Regions from separate parts of the Streptomyces sp. NPDC045470 genome, predicted to be linked through region 3. Evidence: riboswitches for the same ligand, from Rfam matches in the RefSeq annotation. Region 3 holds a riboswitch; each other region holds the start of a gene.

Region 1 (6,680 bases), on a different contig from region 3:
ACCGGGGTGAGGGTGGTGTCGGTGGCGATCCGTTCGGTCGCCCGTACCGTGCCCTCGCGGGAGGTGCCGCCCGCCCCGTACGTCACGGACACGAAGGTCGGCGCGACCGCCTCGATCCGGCGAATGGCGTTCCACAACGTCCGCTCGCCCTTCTCCGTCTTCGGGGCGGCGAACTCGAACGAATACGACTGCTTGCCGGAAGCGAGCAGGTCGCGCACGGTCCGTGCGCGATCAGTCCTGGTGGAAGCTGTGCCTAGGGCCATACGTGCAGATTATCCACGGGCTTCCCGCTCACCAACCGGCTCCGGTGAAATGCCCGGATAGCCGCGTTCCGGTCCACACCGTGGACACCGCCCGGCCATCTCCCGTCCAGCGACCCGCGGCGACGGTCACTCCCCGCGAGCGCGCACCCGCTTCGCCAGATCGGCGGCCGCGGCCGCCGGGTCCTCGGCCTCGGTGATCGCCCGGACGACGACCACCCGGCGGGCGCCCGCGTCCAGCACCTGGTCCAGGTTGGACGCGTCGATCCCCCCGATGGCGAACCAGGGGCGTTCGGGCCGCCGCACGGCGGCGTAGCGGACCAGGTCCAGGCCGGGGGCGTGGCGGCCGGGCTTGGTCGGGGTGGGCCAGCAGGGTCCGGTGCAGAAGTAGTCCACGCCGGGCTCGGCCAGCGCGGCGTCCACCTCCGCCTCGGCGTGGGTGGACCGGCCGATCAGCACGTCGTCGCCGAGGACGGCACGGGCGGCGGGCACCGGCAGGTCGCCCTGGCCCAGGTGCAGGACGTCCGAGCCGATGGCGTGGGCGACGTCGGCGCGGTCGTTGACCGCGAGCAGCTTGCCGTGCCGGCGGCAGGCGTCCGCGAAGGTCTTCAGGTGGGCCAGCTCTTCGGCGGCCTCCATGCCCTTGTCGCGCAGTTGCACGATGTCCACGCCCGACGTGAGCACCGCGTCCAGGAAGGGCACCAGGTCGCCCTGGCGCTTGCGGGCGTCCGTGCACAGGTAGAGCCGGGCGTCGGACAGGGCATGGCGTGCGGTGCTCATCGAGCGGGTCCCCCCAGGTCTGCGGCGTACGGACCGGGCCTTCCGGTCCGTACGCCAGTGGTGCGAAGACGGTCGCGGCCACGGGTGCGGTCACGACGGTGGTACGGCTGCGGACGCACTCGGCGCACGGGTGCGCCCCGCAGCAGGGAGCGGGCCTAGACGGCGAGCGCCTGGGCCCGGCGCTTCACCTCCGTACCGCGATTCTCCCGCAGGGCCTGGGCGGGGGTGCCCGGCAGGGTCTCGTCGGCGGTGAAGAGCCATTCCAGCATCTCCTCGTCGGCGAAGCCGTCGTCCCGGAGGAGCGTCAGCGTCCCGACGAGGCCCTTGACGACCTTGCCGTCCTTGATGAAGTCGGCCGGCACATGCAGGGCACGGTTCTCGCCACGGCGCACCGCGATCAGCTGGCCCTCCTTCACCAGCTGCCGCACACGCGTCACCTCGACACCGATCATCTCGGCGATGTCGGGGAGGGTGAGCCAGGCGGGGACGAGTCCATCGATCTTTGCGTCAATCTCGGTCACGGGACAAGCCTGCCACCTCGCACTGACAGCCGGTAGCCGGGCATCGCCATCGGCGCAGCCCACAGCACCCGAACGCACCGCCGGACGCGCCACCGGGCAACGCCACCGGACGCACCACCCGCCGGAGCCACGGGCCCGGCTCCGGCACCGGGTTCCGCCCCACGCCGCCTCGGGTCGCCCCACGCCCCCCCAGGCCGCCTCAGGCCGTCCCAAGCCGCCCCAGATCACCCCGGGCCGCCCCGCGTCGCCTCAGACCGCCGCCGACTTCAGCGGTACGGACGCGTCCGCCGCCATCCGCCGGTCCAGCACCGCGCCCCGCTCGATGAGCCTGCGTCCCTGGGCCAGGTCACGGGGCCGGCCGACCGCCAGCAGCGCGACGAGCACGCCCTCGCGCAGCCAGACCACCGACCAGGCGGCGCTCTCCGGGTCGCCGCGCCACACCGTCTCGTCGGCGCCCGCGTGGTGCCCGGCGTACTGCACGAAACGGCCGAACTGCTCGGACCAGAAGTACGGGACCGGGTCGTACACCGGCCCCTCGGCGGCGCCGCGGACGATGGTGGCGGCCACCGTGCGCGGCCCGTGCAGGGCGTTGTCCCAGTGGTGGACCAGCAGGCGGCTGCCGTAGCGGGCGGACGGGAAGGAGACGCAGTCGCCGACCGCGTACACGTCGGGCTGCGTGGTGCGCAGCCGTTCGTCGGCCAGGACGGAGCGGTCCTCGGGCGACAGCTCGACGCCGGAACCGGCCAGCCAGGAGGTCGCGGGGCGGGCGCCGATGCCCACGACGACCGCGTCGGCGGTGAGCACCGCGCCGTCGGCGAGCGTCACCGCGCCCTCGGTGACCGCGGCGACCCGGGCGCCGGTCCGCAGCCGGGCGCCGCTGTCCTCGTACCAGGCCGCCATGGGAGCGGCGACCTCGGCGGGCAGCGCGCCGGCCAGCGGCCGGTCGGCGGCCTCGACGACCGTCACCCGGCAGCCCGCCTCGCGCGCCGCCGTGGTGAACTCCGCGCCGATCCAGCCCGCGCCGACGACCACGACCTCGCGCTGCCCGGTCAGTACGGGCCGCAGCCGCTCGGCGTCGTCGAGGGTGCGCAGGACGTGGACGTCCGGCAGCCCGTCGCAGCCGGGCAGCGTGACCGGTTCGGCGCCGGTGGCGATCACCAGGTGGTCGTACGGCAGCGGCCCGGCGTCCGTCTCCAGTACCCGCGAGCCGGCCGCGAGCCCTATGGCGCGGCGGCCCAGCAGCAGTTCGATGCCGAGCGCCTCGAAGTCCACGTCGAAGGCGGACCCGTCGGCCTTGCCGAGCAGCACGGCCTTGGACAGCGGCGGGCGGTCGTACGGCTGGTGCGGCTCTTCGCCGAGCACCGTGACCGCTCCGCGCCAGCCCTGTTCGCGCAGGGCGACGGCGGTCTGCACACCGGCCAGTCCGGCGCCGACGATGACGGCGCGCCGGTTGCGTTCGGCCGCGCGCTCGGCGGATTCGCGGTCCTGGCGCGCGCGGTCAGGGTCCTGGGGCTGGGTCTGCTCGCTCACCCGATCACTGTAAGACGGTGTGTCTCGCGACCTGGAGCACCGCGCAACGAGATCTATGACACAACGTCACGGTCCGTGACCCGCCGGCGCCGGCCCCGCTCCCCGCTCCCGGCGCTCCCTTACGGCGCGTCGGCGGCCCGTACTAGGGTTGCCGGTGAACGCACACGCGGGAGCCCGGACGCGACCGGGCTGAGAGGGAGGCTGACGCGGCCTCCGACCGTACGAACCTGATCCGGGTCATGCCGGCGAAGGGAGGGGCTGGACGCCCATGCATCCACCCGTACGGAACACGCATCCACCCGCACGGAAACCGACACCCCCCGGGGCGGCCTCCGCCCCCGGCGCGAGCCCCGACGTGCTCGTCATCGGCGGCGGCGTCATCGGCCTGGTCACCGCCTGGCGGGCGGCCCGGCTCGGGTTGCGGACCGCCGTCGCCGATCCGGACCCCGGCGGCGGCGCCGCCCAGGTCGCGGCGGGGATGCTGGCCGCCGTCACCGAGCTGCACTACGGCGAGCAGACGCTGCTCGGCCTCAACCTCGCCTCCGCGCGCCGCTACCCCGAGTTCGCCGCCGAGCTGACCGAGGCGAGCGGGCTGGACCTCGGCTACCGCCGGTGCGGCACCCTGGCCGTCGCGCTGGACGCCGACGACCGCGCCCACCTGCGCGACCTGCACGCCCTCCAGCTCCGCAGCGGCCTGGAGTCCGAGTGGCTGACGGGGCGCGAGTGCCGGCGCCTGGAGCCGTTGCTCGCGCCGGGCGTGCGCGGGGGCCTGCGCGTGGACGGGGACCACCAGGTCGACCCGCGGCGGCTGGCCGCCGCGCTGCTCGCCGCCTGCGAGCGGGCCGGGGTCGTCCTCCTCCGCGCCGCCGCCGAGCGGCTGACCGTCGTGCGGGGCCGCGCCACCGGCGCCGAACTGGCCGACGGCACTCGGATCACGGCCGGGCAGGTGGTCCTCGCGGCGGGCAGCCGGAGCGGGCTGCTGGCGGGCGTCCCGGAGGACGTGCTGCCGCCGGTCCGCCCGGTCAAGGGCCAGGTGCTGCGGTTGCGGATGCCGGACGGCCTGCCCGGCGGCGTACCGTTTCTGTCCCGCACCGTACGGGCCGTGGTGCGCGGCGGCCCGCTCTACCTCGTACCGCGCGAGAACGGCGAGCTGGTCGTCGGCGCCACCAGCGAGGAGCTGGGCTGGGACACCACAGTCACCGCGGGCGGGGTCTACGAGCTGCTGCGGGACGCCCATGAGCTGGTCCCCGGCATCACCGAACTGCCCCTGGTCGAGTCCCGCGCCGGCCTGCGCCCCGGCTCGCCCGACAACGCGCCGCTGCTCGGCCCGACCGCGCTGCCCGGCCTGCTGGTGGCGACCGGCCACCACCGCAACGGGGTGCTGCTGACGCCGGTCACGGGCGACGTGATGGCGGCGGCGCTGACCGGCGGCCCGCTGCCGGAGGAGGCCCGGGCGTTCACCCCGGACCGCTTCGCGCCGGACGCGCCCGGCCTCCCGACCTCGTCCGGCTCCGTGCCGCCGTCCGGCCCCGTCCCGCCGTCCGGTCCCGTGCCGTCGCCGGGCCCCGTCCCGTCGTCCGGTCCCCCTCAGGCTCCCGCGAACGGCACCGACCAGGGCCCCACGGCCGCCCCCGCCCCTCAGGAGCAGTCCGTATGACCGTCACCACGCCCATCACCGTCTCCGTGAACGGCGAGCCCCGGGAGTTCCCCGGCGGGCTCACCCTGGACCGGCTCGTCGCCGGTCTGACCACGGCACCGGGCGGCGTGGCCGCCGCCGTCAACGAGGCCGTGGTGCCGCGCGGCCAGTGGCCCGCCACCGCGCTCGGCGACGGCGACCGCGTCGAGGTCCTCACCGCAGTACAGGGAGGCTGATCCGTACGTCATGGCCGACGATCTCCTCACCATCGCCGACACCACCTTCCACTCCCGTCTCATCATGGGGACGGGCGGGGCGCCCAGTCTCGACGTCCTGGAGCGGGCGCTGCTCGCCTCCGGTACGGAGCTGACGACGGTCGCCATGCGCCGCCTGGACCCGACCGTGCAGGGTTCGGTGCTGTCCGTACTGGAACGGCACGGCATCCGTGTGCTGCCGAACACCGCGGGCTGCTTCACCGCGGGCGAGGCGGTGCTGACCGCCCGGCTGGCCCGGGAGGCGCTGGGCACCGACTGGGTCAAGCTGGAGGTGGTCGCGGACGAGCGCACGCTGCTGCCCGACCCGGTCGAGCTGCTGGACGCCGCGGAGACCCTGGTGGACGACGGCTTCACCGTCCTGCCGTACACCAACGACGACCCGGTGCTGGCCCGCAAGCTGGAGGACGTGGGCTGCGCCGCGATCATGCCGCTGGGCTCCCCCATCGGCTCCGGACTCGGCATCCGCAATCCGCACAACTTCCAACTGATCACCGAGCGGGCCGGGGTCCCGGTGATCCTGGACGCGGGCGCCGGCACCGCCTCCGACGCCGCCCTGGCCATGGAGCTGGGCTGCGCCGCGGTGATGCTGGCGTCGGCGGTGACCCGTGCGCAGGAGCCCGTCCTGATGGCGGAGGCGATGCGGCACGCGGTCGAGGGCGGCCGGCTGGCGTACCGGGCCGGGCGCATCCCGCGCCGCCACTACGCGGAGGCTTCCTCCCCGGCGGAGGGCGTCGCCGCGCTGGACCCGGAGCGCCCGGCCTTCTGAGCCACCGGGCCTCTCGGGGTACGGCGGACACCCGAGGCACGGCGGGCGGCGCCCCTGATCGGCCGCCGCCCGCCATCGCCCGCCACCACCCACCCCGCGAAACGGGCATCCGGCACATCCCGGCCCGGCCGACGGCCCGCTCCTGTCACTGTTCGGATGCAATGGCCCACGGTTCCGGGCAGGGCGTCCGGCACCGCCGCGGCGGCTCGTAGACTCGTCTGCCGTGGATACGACCCTTCAGGACCCGCTGGTCGGGCAGCTGCTCGACGGCCGGTACCAGGTGCAGGCGCGCGTCGCCGCCGGCGGCATGGCCACGGTCTACCGGGCCGTGGACACCCGGCTGGACCGGGTGCTCGCCCTGAAGGTGATGCACCCGTCGCTGGCGGCCGACGCCGCGTTCGTCGACCGCTTCATCCGCGAGGCCAAGTCCGCAGCCCGGCTCGACCACCCCAACGTGGTGGGCGTCTACGACCAGGGCACCGACGGCACGTACGTGTACCTGGCCATGGAGTACGTCGCCGGGTGCACGCTGCGCGACGTCCTGCGCGAGCGCGGCGCCCTCCAGCCGCGGGCGGCGCTGGACATCGCGGAACCGATCCTGGCCGCGCTGGGCGCCGCCCACCGGGCCGGGCTGGTGCACCGCGACATGAAGCCGGAGAACGTCCTGATCGGCGACGACGGCCGGGTCAAGGTCGCCGACTTCGGCCTCGTACGGACCGTGGGCACGAACAGCACCGCCTCGACCGGCTCGGTCCTGGGCACGGTCTCCTACATGGCACCCGAGCGCATCGAAGACAGTACGGACGGTGCGGCGGGGCCGCCCGCGGACGTCTACGCGTGCGGTGTCGTGCTGTTCGAGATGCTGACCGGTGGCAAGCCGCACTCCGGCGGCAGCGCCGCCCAGGTGCTCTA
Region 2 (6,680 bases), on a different contig from region 3:
TGGGTCCGTGGCACGCGCGGACGGCCGACAGTACCAGTCAGGGAGCTAGCCGACAGGCTTCACGTGCTGTGAACTGGTTAGGCTCGGGCATGTGAGCGATAACGAACACGAGACGAAGATGGCGCGCCCGCGGATGGCCTCGGGCGCGTTGTTCTTTGATTCCCGAGGCCGTGTCATGCTCCTGGATACGACCTATAAGGACTACAAGGAGATTCCGGGAGGTTATGTAGAGACCGGCGAATCACCGCTACAGGCGTGCGTCCGTGAGGTCAAAGAGGAGCTAGGTATCTCGCCAGAGATCGGTCATCTACTCGTTGTGGACTGGGCCCCCGGAACGAAAGAAGGGGACAAGGTCCTCTACATCTTCGACGGTGGCACGCTATCGTCTGACGCGGAGGAGCGGATCGTGTTGCAAGCTGAGGAACTGCGCGATTACGCCTACTACCCGGTTGACCGTATCGAGAATCTTACGATTCCTCGCTTGGCTCGGCGTATTCGGGCAGCAGTCAAGGCGCGCGAACAGCGCTCCTTTCTCTACCTGGAGCATGGTCAAGAGGTAACCAGGCAGTTGGGCTAACGCGTAATCATCGCCCCGACGCATTGAACGAAGCTGCGGCGAAGAGGACGATGGCGGCAGAGCAGATGATCGGAGGGCGGGAGCCATGGGCTGGGTGGACCCTCAGTGGATTCCGACGTTGCAGCGGGACGGCCGGTATGTACGGCTCCTGAACCTGACCCAGCGCCTCCTGGAGGAGCGCGAGCAGAAGCGGGGGCAGCCGGTGCCGAAGTGCAGTTGCCAGGGTGGTGAGGTCACGGTCCGGGACGCAGACGGGAACGAGACCGCGGTTCAGTGTGAAGCATGCCAGGGGACAGGTGAGCTACCGACCTATGCCGACAACGAGGACGACGGCCAGGCCACAGACGGCCGGTAACCAGGAGGCCGCCCGTGGACGAGACGTGGACGAGATCCTGGTGATGGTCGCTACGCCAGCCTCTCCGCGCAGGTCAGGGGGCATGGTGCTGCTTCACCGGGCACGGTCTTGAAAACCGTCATGGCGGTTACGCCACCGTGGGGCAGCGCCAGGGGTCCTGGCGCTGCCCCACGATATGCCGTCCGCAAGTAGATCCAGGACGGATGGGCTGTCCGGCGGCTTACGCCTCCGAGTCCCCGTCATCGGCCGGACTGGCCTTCCGGCGCTTGCGGGCCCGTTCGTAGCTGGCGACGGCTTCGGGCGCGCCTTCGGCCGACCACGGCTCCCAGGAGCGCAGCTCGTAGGTGACCTGGGTGACTCCGTTTTCCTTGACCCGGTGGGCGACGATGTCCCAGCCGAGCACGAAGCGGAGTTCCCGGAGCCGCTTCTTGGGGTCGCCCTTGTGGGTTTCCTGGGCGACTACCTGTATCAGCTCGGCCGGCGTGTGCTCACCGCGCTCGGCAAACGCCTTGAGGAGTTCGCCGATGCGCTCCCAGGGGTTGGGGCGGTTGATCGCGCGGGCCAGCGCGTCCCCGTAGGGGTTGAGGCTCTGGAAGAACGCCTTCTTGCCGTTGTTGTGCGGCTGGCAGAGCGGCTCCAGGTTCTCCAGTTCGGTCTTGCCTCCCCATGAGCGCGGGACGATGTGGTCGATCTGGAGCTTGGCGTCCTTGGGACCGGCGCCGCACATTGCGCAGAACCTGCCCTTGACCGTGAAGACTTCCGCCTGGAGCTTCGGGGAGATGCGTGCGCCTTTGTCGGTGACCGGGGTCTGGCTCCACCCCTCGATGCGGTAGACCCAGTCGCCGCTGCCCTCGCGCCGGTAGGAGTTCACGGTGAAGTGGTCGCGCACTTCCCGGAGGCGGCGCTGACTGTGCACGTTGCCCTTGCCGAACACCTCCCGGGAGCGTTCGACCCACTCGCCCATCGTCGGCGGGTCGGACCGCCGTTCCAGCAGAAAGCGGCACGCCTCAGCCGTTTCCCGGTTCGGGAACAGCTCCGCGATCTCGCTGCTGTCCGGCTCCGGCAGCGGGCGCTGCTCCTGTCCGCTCGGCTCGTTCATGATGCGTCTCCCGTCCCGCCGCCCCATGGCTGGCGATACGGACGATCTTATGGGCGGCATGAGCGAACGGGCAAGTGATTTGGCCATGCCGCCGCAGTAGATGATTGGCGGTTTCGTGGTGTTGACCTGCAAGGATGTAAAAATCGTCGCCGCCGGAAACTGCGTGAGCAGAACGACTTTCCGGCGGCGACATCTGGTCGTGATGTTCAGCTTGGTAGGAGGCGGAGCCGTGTCGTCACCCCGGCTTCTGGTGCGGCCAGGCACGCGCTTCGTCGCAGCGGGCCGCCGACTGGTGATCGGGCTGAGGGTGAGAGGGGTCCCGCGTGGGCGGTGCCGGCGTACGCAGCTCCCGCCGTGACTGTGCAGGTGGGAGGAGGGGCCGCTCCGCCTGCTGGGGCCGTCTGTGGGCCGTGAAGGGACAGCCAGCAACCCCCAACGACCACCACCAACCACCATGACGGAACGCTCGTGGGGCAGGTCACAGAGACGCGTCTGCGACACTGGAAGAACCATGCCTAAGCCCGGAGAACTCACTTTCGTCGCGCCGCGCGGAGCCAAGAAGCCCCCGCGGCACCTTGCCGATCTCACCCCCGCCGAGCGGCGCGAAGCCGTGGCCGCGGTCGGTGAGAAGCCGTTCCGTGCCAAGCAGCTGTCGCAGCACTACTTCGCGCGGTACGCGCACGACCCGGCGGAGTGGACCGACATCCCGGCCGCGGCGCGGGAGAAGCTGGCGTCGGAGCTGGTGCCCGAGCTGATGAGTGTGGTGCGGCACATCTCCTGTGACGACGACACCACCCGCAAGACGCTGTGGAAGCTGCACGACGGGACCCTCGTGGAGTCCGTGCTGATGCGCTACCCGGACCGGGTGACGATGTGCATCTCGTCGCAGGCCGGGTGCGGCATGAACTGTCCGTTCTGCGCGACGGGGCAGGCCGGGCTGGACCGGAACCTCTCCACCGCCGAGATCGTTCATCAGATCGTCGACGGCATGCGGGCGCTGCGTGACGGTGAGGTGCCGGGTGGGCCGGCCCGGTTGTCCAACATCGTCTTCATGGGCATGGGCGAGCCGCTGGCGAACTACAAGCGGGTCGTGGGGGCGATCCGGCGGCTGACCGACCCCGAGCCCGACGGGGTGGGGCTGTCCCAGCGTGGCATCACGGTGTCCACGGTCGGTCTGGTCCCGGCGATGCTGCGGTTCGCGGACGAGGGCCTGAAGTGCCGGCTCGCGGTGTCGCTGCACGCGCCGGACGACGAGCTGCGCGACACGCTCGTACCGGTCAACACGCGCTGGAAGGTGCGGGAGGTGCTGGACGCCGCGTGGGAGTACGCGGAGAAGTCCGGACGGCGGATCTCGATCGAGTACGCGCTGATCCGGGACATCAACGACCAGGCTTGGCGCGGTGACTTGCTGGGGCGTCTGCTCAAGGGCAAGCGGGTCCATGTGAACCTGATTCCGCTGAACCCGACGCCCGGGTCGAAGTGGACCGCGTCCCGTCCCGAGGACGAGAAGGCGTTCGTCGAGGCCGTCGCCGCGCACGGTGTGCCGGTGACCGTCCGCGACACGCGCGGACAGGAGATCGACGGCGCCTGCGGGCAGCTCGCCGCCGCGGAGCGCTGACCGCCCGCTGGTACGGTGTGATCGAACAAATGCACATTCCGACAGGGGAGCGCCACAGCGCTGAGAGTGCGGCAGTGTCACGGACCGAGCGTCACGGACACCGAGGTGCCGCAGACCCTTGAACCTCGCCCGGGTCATTCCGGGTAGGAAGTTCGGTCGTCACTCATGCTGTTGCGCCCCGTCCGGCCTTCTTCGCGAAGCGCCGGGCGGGGCCGCGTCTCTTCCTGGCCAGCCAGGAGGAATTCAGTGAGCACCAACAGAAGGATCACCGTCACGGCGCTGGCCGTCGCGGCCGGCATGACGGCGCTCGCCGCGTGCGGCTCGGGAGGCAGCGGCGGCGGCAAGGATCCGAAGACCGTCACGCTCGTCAGCCACGACTCCTTCAATGTCTCGAAATCCGTGCTGGCGGAGTTCACCGAGCAGACCGGTTACAAGGTCGACGTGCTCAAGGGCGGGGACGCGGGCAAGGCCGTCAACCAGGCGATCCTGTCGAAGGGCAACCCGCAGGGTGACGTCTTCTTCGGTATCGACAACACGCTGCTGTCGCGCGGGCTGAAGGCAGGGATCTTCACTCCGTACCAGGCCAAGGGGCTGGAGAGCGTGCCCGCCGAGCTCCAGCTCGACAAGGCGGAGCACCGGGTGACGCCGGTGGACTACGGCGACACCTGCGTCAACTACGACCGGGCCTACTTCGCCGCGCACAAGATCGGGCCGCCGAAGACCTTCGACGACCTGCTCAAGCCCGAGTACAAGGGGCTGCTGGTCACCGAGAACTCCGCCACGTCGTCGCCGGGGCTCGCCTTCCAGCTCGGCACCATCGCCGAGTACGGCGAGTCCGGCTGGCAGGACTACTGGAAGAAGCTCAAGGCCAACGGCGTCGAGGTCGTGGACGGCTGGGAGCAGGCGTACAACGAGCGGTTCTCGGGTTCGGCGGCCGGTAAGGGCAAGGGGGACAAGCCCCTGGTGGTGTCGTACGCGTCGAGCCCTCCGGTGGAGGTGCTGGGCAAGAAGCCGGAGCCGAAGGAGGCGCCCACGGGCGTCGCGGTCGGCACCTGCTTCCGGCAGATCGAGTTCGCGGGCCTGCTCAAGGGCGCCAAGAACGAGAAGGGCGGCAAGGCGCTGCTGGACTTCCTGCTGAGCAAGCGGTTCCAGGAGGACATGCCGCTCCAGATGTTCGTCAACCCGGCGCGTCAGGACGCGAAGGTGCCGGAGCTGTTCACCAAGTACGGCGAGAAGATCGACAAGCCGGGGACGGTGGCTCCGGAGACGATCACCAAGAACCGCGAACAGTGGATCAAGCAGTGGTCCTCGCTCGTTCTGAAGTAACCGGCCGCGCGAGGCGGGCGCGCCGCGGACGGGCAACGGCCGGCCGGCTCGCCCTGATGGCGCTGCCGCTCGCCTTCTTCGCGCTGTTCTTCGCCTACCCGGTCGCCGCGATCGTCGGGCGCGGGCTGAAGGACGGCGGGCAGTGGCAGCCGGGCCGGGCCGGGGAGGTGCTCTCCGACCCGGACGTCCTGCGCGTCCTGTGGTTCACCGTCTGGCAGGCGGCGGCCTCGACCGGGCTCACGCTGCTGATCGCGCTCCCCGGCGCGTATGTCTTCGCGCGCTTCGAATTCCCCGGAAAGAGGCTGCTGCGGTCCGTGGTCGCGGTGCCGTTCGTCCTGCCCACGGTGGTGGTGGGGTCGGCGTTCCTGGCCCTGGTCGGGCGTGGCGGGGTGCTGGACGACCTGTGGGGCGTACGGCTGGACACGTCGGTGTGGGCGATCCTGCTGGCGCACGTCTTCTTCAACTACGCCGTGGTCGTACGGACCGTCTCCGGCCTCTGGGGGCAGCTCGACCCGCGGCAGGAGGAGGCGGCCCGGGTGCTCGGGGCGTCCCGTTGGGGCGCCTGGCGGCGGGTGACGCTGCCCGCCCTGGGGCCGGCCGTCGCTGCTGCCGCCCTGATGGTCTTCCTCTTCACCTTCACCTCCTTCGGCGTGGTGCAGATCCTGGGAGGGCCGACGTTCTCCACTCTGGAGGTGGAGATCTACCGGCAGACCGCCGACTTCCTGGACCTCCCCACGGCCGCCGTCCTCACCCTGCTGCAGTTCGCCGCCGTGCTGGCACTGCTGGCCCTGCACGCCTGGACCGTACGGCGGCGGGAGGCCGCCCTCACGCTCGTCGACCCGGCGCAGACGGTACGGCGGCCGCGCGGCGCGGGCCAGTGGGCGCTGCTGTGGGGGACGCTCGTCGTGATCGTGCTGCTGCTGGTGGTGCCGCTGGCGGTGCTGATCGAGCGGTCCTTCGCGGGGCCGGACGGCTACGGGTTCACGTTCTACCGGGCGCTGCAATCCGCCGCCTCCATGGACAGCACTTTTGCCGTCGCCCCCTTGAACGCCTTGTGGAACTCGCTCGCCTACGGGGCGGCCGCCACGCTGATCGCCCTGGTGGTGGGCGGACTGGCCGCGGCCGCGCTGACGAAGCGGGGCGGCAGGCTGGTGCGGGGGTTCGACGCGTTGCTGATGCTGCCCCTCGGGGTTTCGGCCGTGACCGTCGGCTTCGGCTTTCTGATCACTCTCGACGAGCCGCCGCTCGACCTGCGCTCGTCGTGGTGGCTGGTGCCACTGGCGCAGGCGCTGGTCGGGGTGCCCTTCGTCGTACGGACCATGCTGCCCGTGCTGCGCGCGGTGGACGAGCGGCTGCGGGAAGCGGCCGCGGTGCTGGGAGCCTCGCCCTGGCGGGTGTGGCGCGAGGTCGACCTGCCGCTGGTGCGGCGGGCCCTGCTGGTCGCCGCGGGCTTCGCCTTCGCCGTCTCGCTGGGCGAGTTCGGCGCGACGGTCTTCATCGCGCGACCGGACAACCCGACGCTGCCGGTGGCCGTCGCACGGCTGCTGGGACGCGCTGGAGAACTCAACTACGGACAGGCCATGGCACTGTCCACGATCTTGATGGTGGTGTGCGCGGGCGCGCTGCTGGCGCTGGAGCGCATCCGCACCGACCAGGCCGGAGAGTTTTAGATGGCGGGACACGCCGATACGGGACGCGCCGACAC
Region 3 (6,680 bases):
TTGCACGAAGCGTCTGTGGGGCAGACGCTTCCCGCAAGATTGCAGGTCACCGGCTCAAGACATCGATGAACATGGTGGACCTCCATGGGCTCATCATGCTCGTCAACGCGTGCACCAAGGCCGAAGCCGAGCCGTTCAAATGCTGGGTGGCGGAAGTAGTCGCAGCCGTGCAGCGGGACGGTACGTACTCATTGAGTGGAGCCACTGCCCGAGCCGGTGCCCCAGCGGCACCTGCGGCCTACACCATTCCCGATCACGTCGCCGACGCGATCATCCGCCTTGAGGAACACGACCTCCGTATGGACGAGACGTACACGGCGCTGCGAAACCAGGAGATGCGTTTGCTCGGCAGCATGGCCGAATCGCTGGAGCGCATCGCGGACAAGCTGTGCGGAGCCGACTCACCGGCCCCCGTGAACCCCGCTTTGACCCCCGACGATCTGCTCGCGGACTGGAAAGGCCGACACTTGGTCGTCACCGGAGACATCTGGGCCGTAGCGGCCTACCTTGCTCCGGCGCTCGTCAACTCAGTGTCACCAGATACCCGTTGCGGGTGATCGCCCAGCGGACCGGACTCACCGAGCACCGCGTGCACGACTCGCTGCGGATGCTGCTCAAACGGGGGTGTATCCGACAGGCCGGGGTGGGCGCCTACGGGGCCCCGAGGTGTACGGGGCCTCGCTGACCCGGTACGGCGCGTACGCAACGGGCCCGAAGTCGCAATCGGAACTTGCGGCTTCGGGCCCGGACGTTGTTGCACGATAGCCATGCCGCGGGGATCGCACCAGCCTGTGGACAACGCCCCGGTGAGCTCCTGAGACCGTAACGGGAGGTTACGCTCTCGGAAACTCTCACTCCGCGATCGGCAGATACACCCGATTCCCCGCCGCCGCGAACTCCTTCGACTTCTCGGCCATTCCGGCCGCTGCCTCCGCAGCCGCCTCCGTGCCGACCGCCAGGTCGCCACCGTGCTCGCGGCGGATGTCCTGCGAGATCTTCATGGAGCAGAACTTCGGGCCGCACATGGAACAGAAGTGCGCCGTCTTCGCCGGCTCCGCCGGCAGCGTCTCGTCGTGGAAGGCGCGGGCCGTGTCCGGGTCGAGGGCCAGGTTGAACTGGTCCTCCCACCGGAACTCGAAGCGCGCGTCGGACAGCGCGTCGTCCCACTCCTGGGCCCCGGGGTGGCCCTTGGCCAGGTCCGCCGCATGGGCCGCGATCTTGTACGTGATGACACCGGTCTTCACGTCGTCCCGGTCCGGCAGGCCCAGGTGCTCCTTCGGCGTGACGTAGCAGAGCATCGCCGTGCCCCACCAGGCGATCATCGCCGCGCCGATCCCGGAGGTGATGTGGTCGTACGCGGGCGCGATGTCCGTGGTCAGCGGGCCGAGCGTGTAGAACGGGGCCTCTTCGCAGATCTCCTGCTGGAGGTCGATGTTCTCCTTGATCTTGTGCATCGGGACGTGTCCCGGGCCCTCGATCATCGTCTGTACGCCGTGCCGCTTGGCGATCGAGTTCAGCTCGCCGAGCGTCCGCAACTCCGCGAACTGCGCCTCGTCGTTGGCGTCCGCGATGGACCCGGGGCGCAGACCGTCGCCGAGGGAGTACGTGACGTCGTAGGAGGCGAGGATCTCGCAGAGTTCTTCGAAATGGGTGTAGAGGAACGATTCCTTGTGGTGCGCGAGGCACCACGCCGCCATGATCGAACCACCGCGCGAGACGATGCCGGTCTTGCGGCGGGCCGTCAGGGGCACGTACCGCAGCAGGACACCCGCGTGGACGGTCATGTAGTCCACGCCCTGTTCGGCCTGTTCGACGACCGTGTCCTTGTAGATCTCCCAGGACAGTTCCTCGGCCTTGCCGTCCACCTTCTCCAGTGCCTGGTAGAGGGGGACGGTGCCGATGGGCACGGGGGAGTTGCGCAGCACCCATTCGCGGGTGGTGTGGATGTTGCGGCCGGTGGACAGGTCCATGACCGTGTCGGCGCCCCAGCGGGTCGCCCAGGTCATCTTCTCCACCTCCTCCTCGATGGAGGAGGTGACGGCGGAGTTGCCGATGTTCGCGTTGACCTTCACCAGGAAGTTCTTGCCGATGATCATCGGCTCGATCTCCGGGTGGTTGACGTTGGCGGGCAGGACCGCCCGGCCGGCCGCGATCTCGTCCCGTACGAACTCGGGGGAGACGTTCTCGCGGATCGCCACGTACTCCATCTCCGCCGTGACCTCGCCCCGCCGCGCGTACGCGAGCTGGGTGACCGCGGCGCCGCCCCGGCCCCGGCGCGGCTGCCGGGGGCGGCCGGGGAAGACCGCGTCGAGGTTCTTCAGGCCGCCGCGCGGCGAGGTGTGCTTGAGGCCGTCGTCCTCGGGCCGGGGCGGCCGCCCCGCGTACTCCTCGGTGTCGCCGCGGCTGATGATCCAGTTCTCCCGCAGCGGCGCCAGGCCGCGGCGGACGTCGTTTTCGATGTTGGGGTCGGTGTACGGCCCTGACGTGTCGTAGAGCGTCACGTCCTTGCCGTTGGTGAGGTGCACACGCCGGACCGGAACCCGGAGGTCGGGGCGCGATCCGGTGAGGTAGCCCTTGTGCCAGCCGATCTCCGTGGCGGAGTTCTGGCCGTTTTCGGGCGTGCGTGCATCCTGCAGAGTCATGAAGACCCACTCCCTACGCCGGCATTACCCGGTAACAGGTTCGGCGGTCGACGCAGCGATGTCCGTGACGGCGTTCCCGGCTTCGGCCGGACGTTCCGTACGGGGGTCAGCGCCCTCTCAGCCCGGTGCTCCGAGCTCCCGCGATTGCAAAGGTGCCACCACGGTAGCGGCCGGTGTGGCGCGGTGAACAGGGGGCCCTGCCAGTTCTTGCGATGATCGGGCGGTGACCAGCAACGAGCCTTCGCACTCCGCGCACGACCACGCTTCCGGTCCGTCGCACGGGTCCGGGCCCGTGCCCGCAGCCGGGGCCGGAGCCAGGACCGGAGCCGAACACGAGCCTGGCCCCGGCCAAGGGCACGGGCACAGTCATGGGCACGGGCACAGCCACGGCCCCGCGGCCCCCGTCTCGCGCCACCTCCGCAAAGTCATCGCGGCGGTGCTCATCCCGTTCACCGCCGCGGTCCTGGTCGGACTGGTCGTGCTGTGGCCGGGCGGCGCACCCGGCCACAAGCCGTCCGGTGTCGGCTTCGACCAGCCCACCGAGAAGGCGAAGGTGGTGAAGGTCGAGGAAGTGAACTGTGCGGACGTCCATGCCCAGCAGCAACAGCAGCCTTCGCAGCAGCAACCGTCCTCCCCCACCGGCCCCCAGCAGGCCAAGCACTGCGAGCGGGCCATCGTCGAGGTGACCACCGGGAAGGACACGGGCCGGCGGTTCGAGTCGATCGTGACGCCCGACGCCACGCGGCACTACAAGGCCGGGCAAGGTGTCGTGGTCGCGTACGCACCCAAAGCGCCCAAAGACTTGCAGTATTCGGTCACCGATGTGGACCGAACCTTCCCGATGTGGGTGCTCGCCGCCCTCTTCGCCGCGGCGGTCGTCGTGGTCGGGCGGCTTCGCGGGGCTCTCGCGCTGGTCGCGCTCGTCGTGAGCTTCCTGGTGCTGACGCTGTTCATCCTCCCTGCCATCCTCCAGGGATCGAATCCCCTGGTGGTCGCCGTCGTCGGGGGCAGCGCGATCATGCTGGTCGCCCTCTACCTGTGCCACGGCCTGACCGCACGTACGTCCGTCGCCGTACTGGGCACGCTGGCCTCGCTGCTGCTGATCGGCCTGCTCGGCTCCCTCTTCATCGGGTGGGCCCTGCTGACCGGCAACACCGACGACCAGACCGGGCTGGTGCACGGCCTCTACCCCGACATCGAGGTCCGCGGTCTGCTGCTGGCAGGCATCATCATCGGGTCTCTGGGTGTGCTCGACGACGTGACGGTCACCCAGACCGCCGCGGTCTGGGAGCTGAAGGAGGCCGACCCGTCGGCAGGCTGGCGCAGGCTCTACACGTCGGCGATGCGCATCGGCCGCGATCACATCGCGTCCGTCGTCAACACGCTCGTCCTCGCCTACGCGGGCGCGGCACTGCCACTGCTGTTGCTGTTCACGATCGCACAGAGCAGTGTCGGTACGGTCGCCACGAGTGAGGTGGTCGCCGAGGAAGTCGTACGCACACTGGTGGGCAGCATCGGCCTGGTCGCGTCCGTACCGCTGACCACCCTGCTGGCCGCGCTGGTCGTCTCCGCGGACCGGGAGACGGGCCTGGAGCCGGGCCGGGGCACCCGCCGAGGTCCAGGGCGGGGTACGAGGCCGAGCACGGGGCGAAGTGCGGGACGACGCGCGGGTCGGGGCGCCGGCAGCGGCAGGCGGCGGCGCGCACACTGAACCGGCGGCCGGGCCACCCGGCCCGGGCCGACCGGGTTCCGGCAACGAGCCGGCAGCGGCGGCCCGCTCACCCCGCCTTCTGCGCCTCCGAAAGAATGCGGTCCAGTGTCGAGTCGAGCGTGTCGCACACCTCTTCCTCCCCGATCGGTACGAGTCGGTCCGTACGGTCGAGGAAGGCCACCAGCGGCGGAGCGCCGGCACGGAACAGCGCCCGTTCATCGGCCACCTGGAGGCTGATGAAGACATCGCTGAGGTGCTCGGAGGAGGACGGCTCGATACGTACGTCACCCTCACCGGACGGCTTGCTCAGTCCGTCCAGCAGCAGCTCCCGACTGAAGGCCCAGGTCACAGGCACATCGCCGGGAAGGTCGAAGGTGAAGCTGACCGCATAGGGGTCCGCGCGGTCGAAGTACAGCTCCACCGGGATACGGAAGGCGAGCTCCTCGGACACGAGGAAGCTCATGATCACTTCTGCCTGAACTGTGTCGGTCATCAACCTCTGCCCCGGACTTGGTCGGAGATGGCCAGGAATCGTCCTTCTTGGCCCCATTGACGCCATCGTCTGTCACGTGCAAGCGGATCACAAGGAGTGATTTTTCAGATACTGATAGAGAAAGCGAGTGTTGTTAACGTCGCCTCCACCATTCTGCGTAGTCGTTCGGTGACGCAGTGTAGGCGCTGAGCGTCGCTCGCGGGAAGAGAAATCGCCACGGTCGCGGCCGCCGAACCCACCTGGATCGGAATCGCCGAGCATACTGTGCCCAAGGCATATTCCTGTTGCTCATAGGCGACTTGGGCGCGGCGCACCGCGTCCAGGCGGTGCAGCAGATCGCCCTCGCACCGCACCGAGTAGGGCGTGAGCGACTGCACCGGGTACCGGGCCAGGTGGTCCTTCCTGGACCGTTCGTCGAGTTGTGCGAGCAAACATTGCCCGATCGCATGTGCGTGCGCGGTGGTACGGAAGTCCACCCACTCCTCGACCGGCGGCCGTTGCGGGTCCTCGGTGGCTGCCACGACCTCCACCTCACCCTCCCGGTAGACCGCGAAGTAGGCCGCGGCGCCGATCCGTTCGCCCAGGACGGCCAGCGTGTCCCCCAGCTCGGCACGGCGGCACCGCTCGGCGCCCGCCCTCCCGATGGAGCCGGCGGCCTCCCCGTAGACGAACACTCCGTTCTCACGGCGCAGATAGCCCTCGTGCGTCAGGGTCCGCAGCAGGTGGTACGTCGTCGGAAGCGGCAACCCCGCCTCCCTGGCCAGCTGTTTGGCCGGCGCACCGGCGGAGTGCGCGCCCACCGCCTCCAGCAGGCGCAGCGCCCGCTGCACCGAGCCGATCAACGTGGGGTGCGAAACGGATTCACCGTTCACCGTTGCCAACGCCAACCCCCCTGGTCGGGTCGCCGGGGCGGCACGGCCCCGGTGGCGGGAGCCGCTCCCGCTCCGCCCGCGTCTCCCAGGGGCCCTCGTCGACGCCCGGACCGGTCCTGCCTCACTCGGTATTTTCCGGAACGTCACCATCCGGAAGACGCCTGCGAACCGCACTCTAACTTGGCCGGTCCGGGCGGCAGAGGGATATGGCGCGGAGATCGGGTGCGGATCGGCGTTCAGATCGGCGAGGAGATCAGTGAGGAGAGCGGTGAGGAGGGCGGTGAGGGACAGGCCAGGGGATCGGCACGCGAGTCGGCCCGCCGACCGGCCCGGTACTGCCGCTCCACCGGCGCGGGGGCGGCCGGACCACCGGCACAGGAGCAGCCGCACCCCGGCGCAATAGGGAACGCCCCGCTCCCTTTTCGGAGCGGGGCGAGCCAGGCGCGATGAGCGGGGCGCTATGAGCGGAACGGGGCCAGTTGGCCGGACCAGTTGGCCAGCACCAACCGGCCATGGCCAGCGGTTCAGGACCAGCGGGTCTGATCCGACGTAGCGGAGGGCCGGCAGAACCGGGCGGGATCAGGAGGAGGGAGGAAGGGGCGCGATCAGCAGGATCGGGCCCGGCTCCCTGCGTACCGCTCGGTCACCAGTCGCTCCGCGACGAGGAGGACGAGGAGCCCTTGAGCCTGCGCGCCAGGTAGACGACTCCGGCGATCAGCGCCACCGCTACCAGGACCTTGAAGAGCAGGCCGATCAGGAAGCCGACCGCGCTGGCGATCAGGCTGCCGAACACCACCAGGAGGACGACGGGCACCGCGACCCATGTCACCCACCACGGAAGTCCTGCGAACGTCCCCTTGCCGGCCATTGCTCTGCCCTGCTTTCTGCGTCTTCTTCGCGTGTGCTGTCGTCTGTCTGTGGTGCGCCTTGATCACGTGGGCCCACGGACCGCGATGTGCGGT

What was found. A riboswitch is a leader RNA that binds a small molecule or an ion and turns the genes downstream of it on or off. The one in region 3 is predicted to bind thiamine pyrophosphate.
Region 1: another riboswitch for thiamine pyrophosphate. It lies ahead of thiO (glycine oxidase ThiO); the one in region 3 lies ahead of thiC (phosphomethylpyrimidine synthase ThiC).
Region 2: another riboswitch for thiamine pyrophosphate. It lies ahead of AB0A97_RS06800 (thiamine ABC transporter substrate-binding protein); the one in region 3 lies ahead of thiC (phosphomethylpyrimidine synthase ThiC).

The regions. Positions count from the first base shown of each region.
Region 1 covers NZ_JBEZAN010000001.1:396,288-402,967, forward strand. Annotated here, with positions in the region: gene metF (methylenetetrahydrofolate reductase [NAD(P)H]) at 1-263, opposite strand, end outside; gene thiE (thiamine phosphate synthase) at 390-1,040, opposite strand; gene AB0A97_RS01665 (Rv2175c family DNA-binding protein) at 1,196-1,561, opposite strand; gene AB0A97_RS01670 (FAD-dependent oxidoreductase) at 1,811-2,998, opposite strand; TPP riboswitch at 3,247-3,362, shown strand; gene thiO (glycine oxidase ThiO) at 3,447-4,748, shown strand; gene thiS (sulfur carrier protein ThiS) at 4,745-4,963, shown strand; gene AB0A97_RS01685 (thiazole synthase) at 4,974-5,768, shown strand; gene pknB (Stk1 family PASTA domain-containing Ser/Thr kinase) at 5,992-6,680, shown strand, end outside.
Region 2 covers NZ_JBEZAN010000002.1:106,965-113,644, reverse strand. Annotated here, with positions in the region: gene AB0A97_RS06820 (helix-turn-helix transcriptional regulator) at 1-72, shown strand, start outside; gene AB0A97_RS06815 (NUDIX hydrolase) at 92-577, shown strand; gene AB0A97_RS06810 (HNH endonuclease) at 1,153-2,031, opposite strand; gene rlmN (23S rRNA (adenine(2503)-C(2))-methyltransferase RlmN) at 2,543-3,649, shown strand; TPP riboswitch at 3,683-3,817, shown strand; gene AB0A97_RS06800 (thiamine ABC transporter substrate-binding protein) at 3,896-4,975, shown strand; gene AB0A97_RS06795 (iron ABC transporter permease) at 5,032-6,645, shown strand; gene AB0A97_RS06790 (ABC transporter ATP-binding protein) at 6,646-6,680, shown strand, end outside.
Region 3 covers NZ_JBEZAN010000008.1:138,747-145,426, forward strand. Annotated here, with positions in the region: gene AB0A97_RS23120 (Bro-N domain-containing protein) at 1-557, shown strand, start outside; gene thiC (phosphomethylpyrimidine synthase ThiC) at 852-2,642, opposite strand; TPP riboswitch at 2,636-2,794, opposite strand; gene AB0A97_RS23130 (YibE/F family protein) at 2,935-4,353, shown strand; gene AB0A97_RS23135 (SsgA family sporulation/cell division regulator) at 4,421-4,846, opposite strand; gene AB0A97_RS23140 (IclR family transcriptional regulator C-terminal domain-containing protein) at 4,951-5,727, opposite strand; gene AB0A97_RS23145 (DUF5326 family protein) at 6,362-6,586, opposite strand.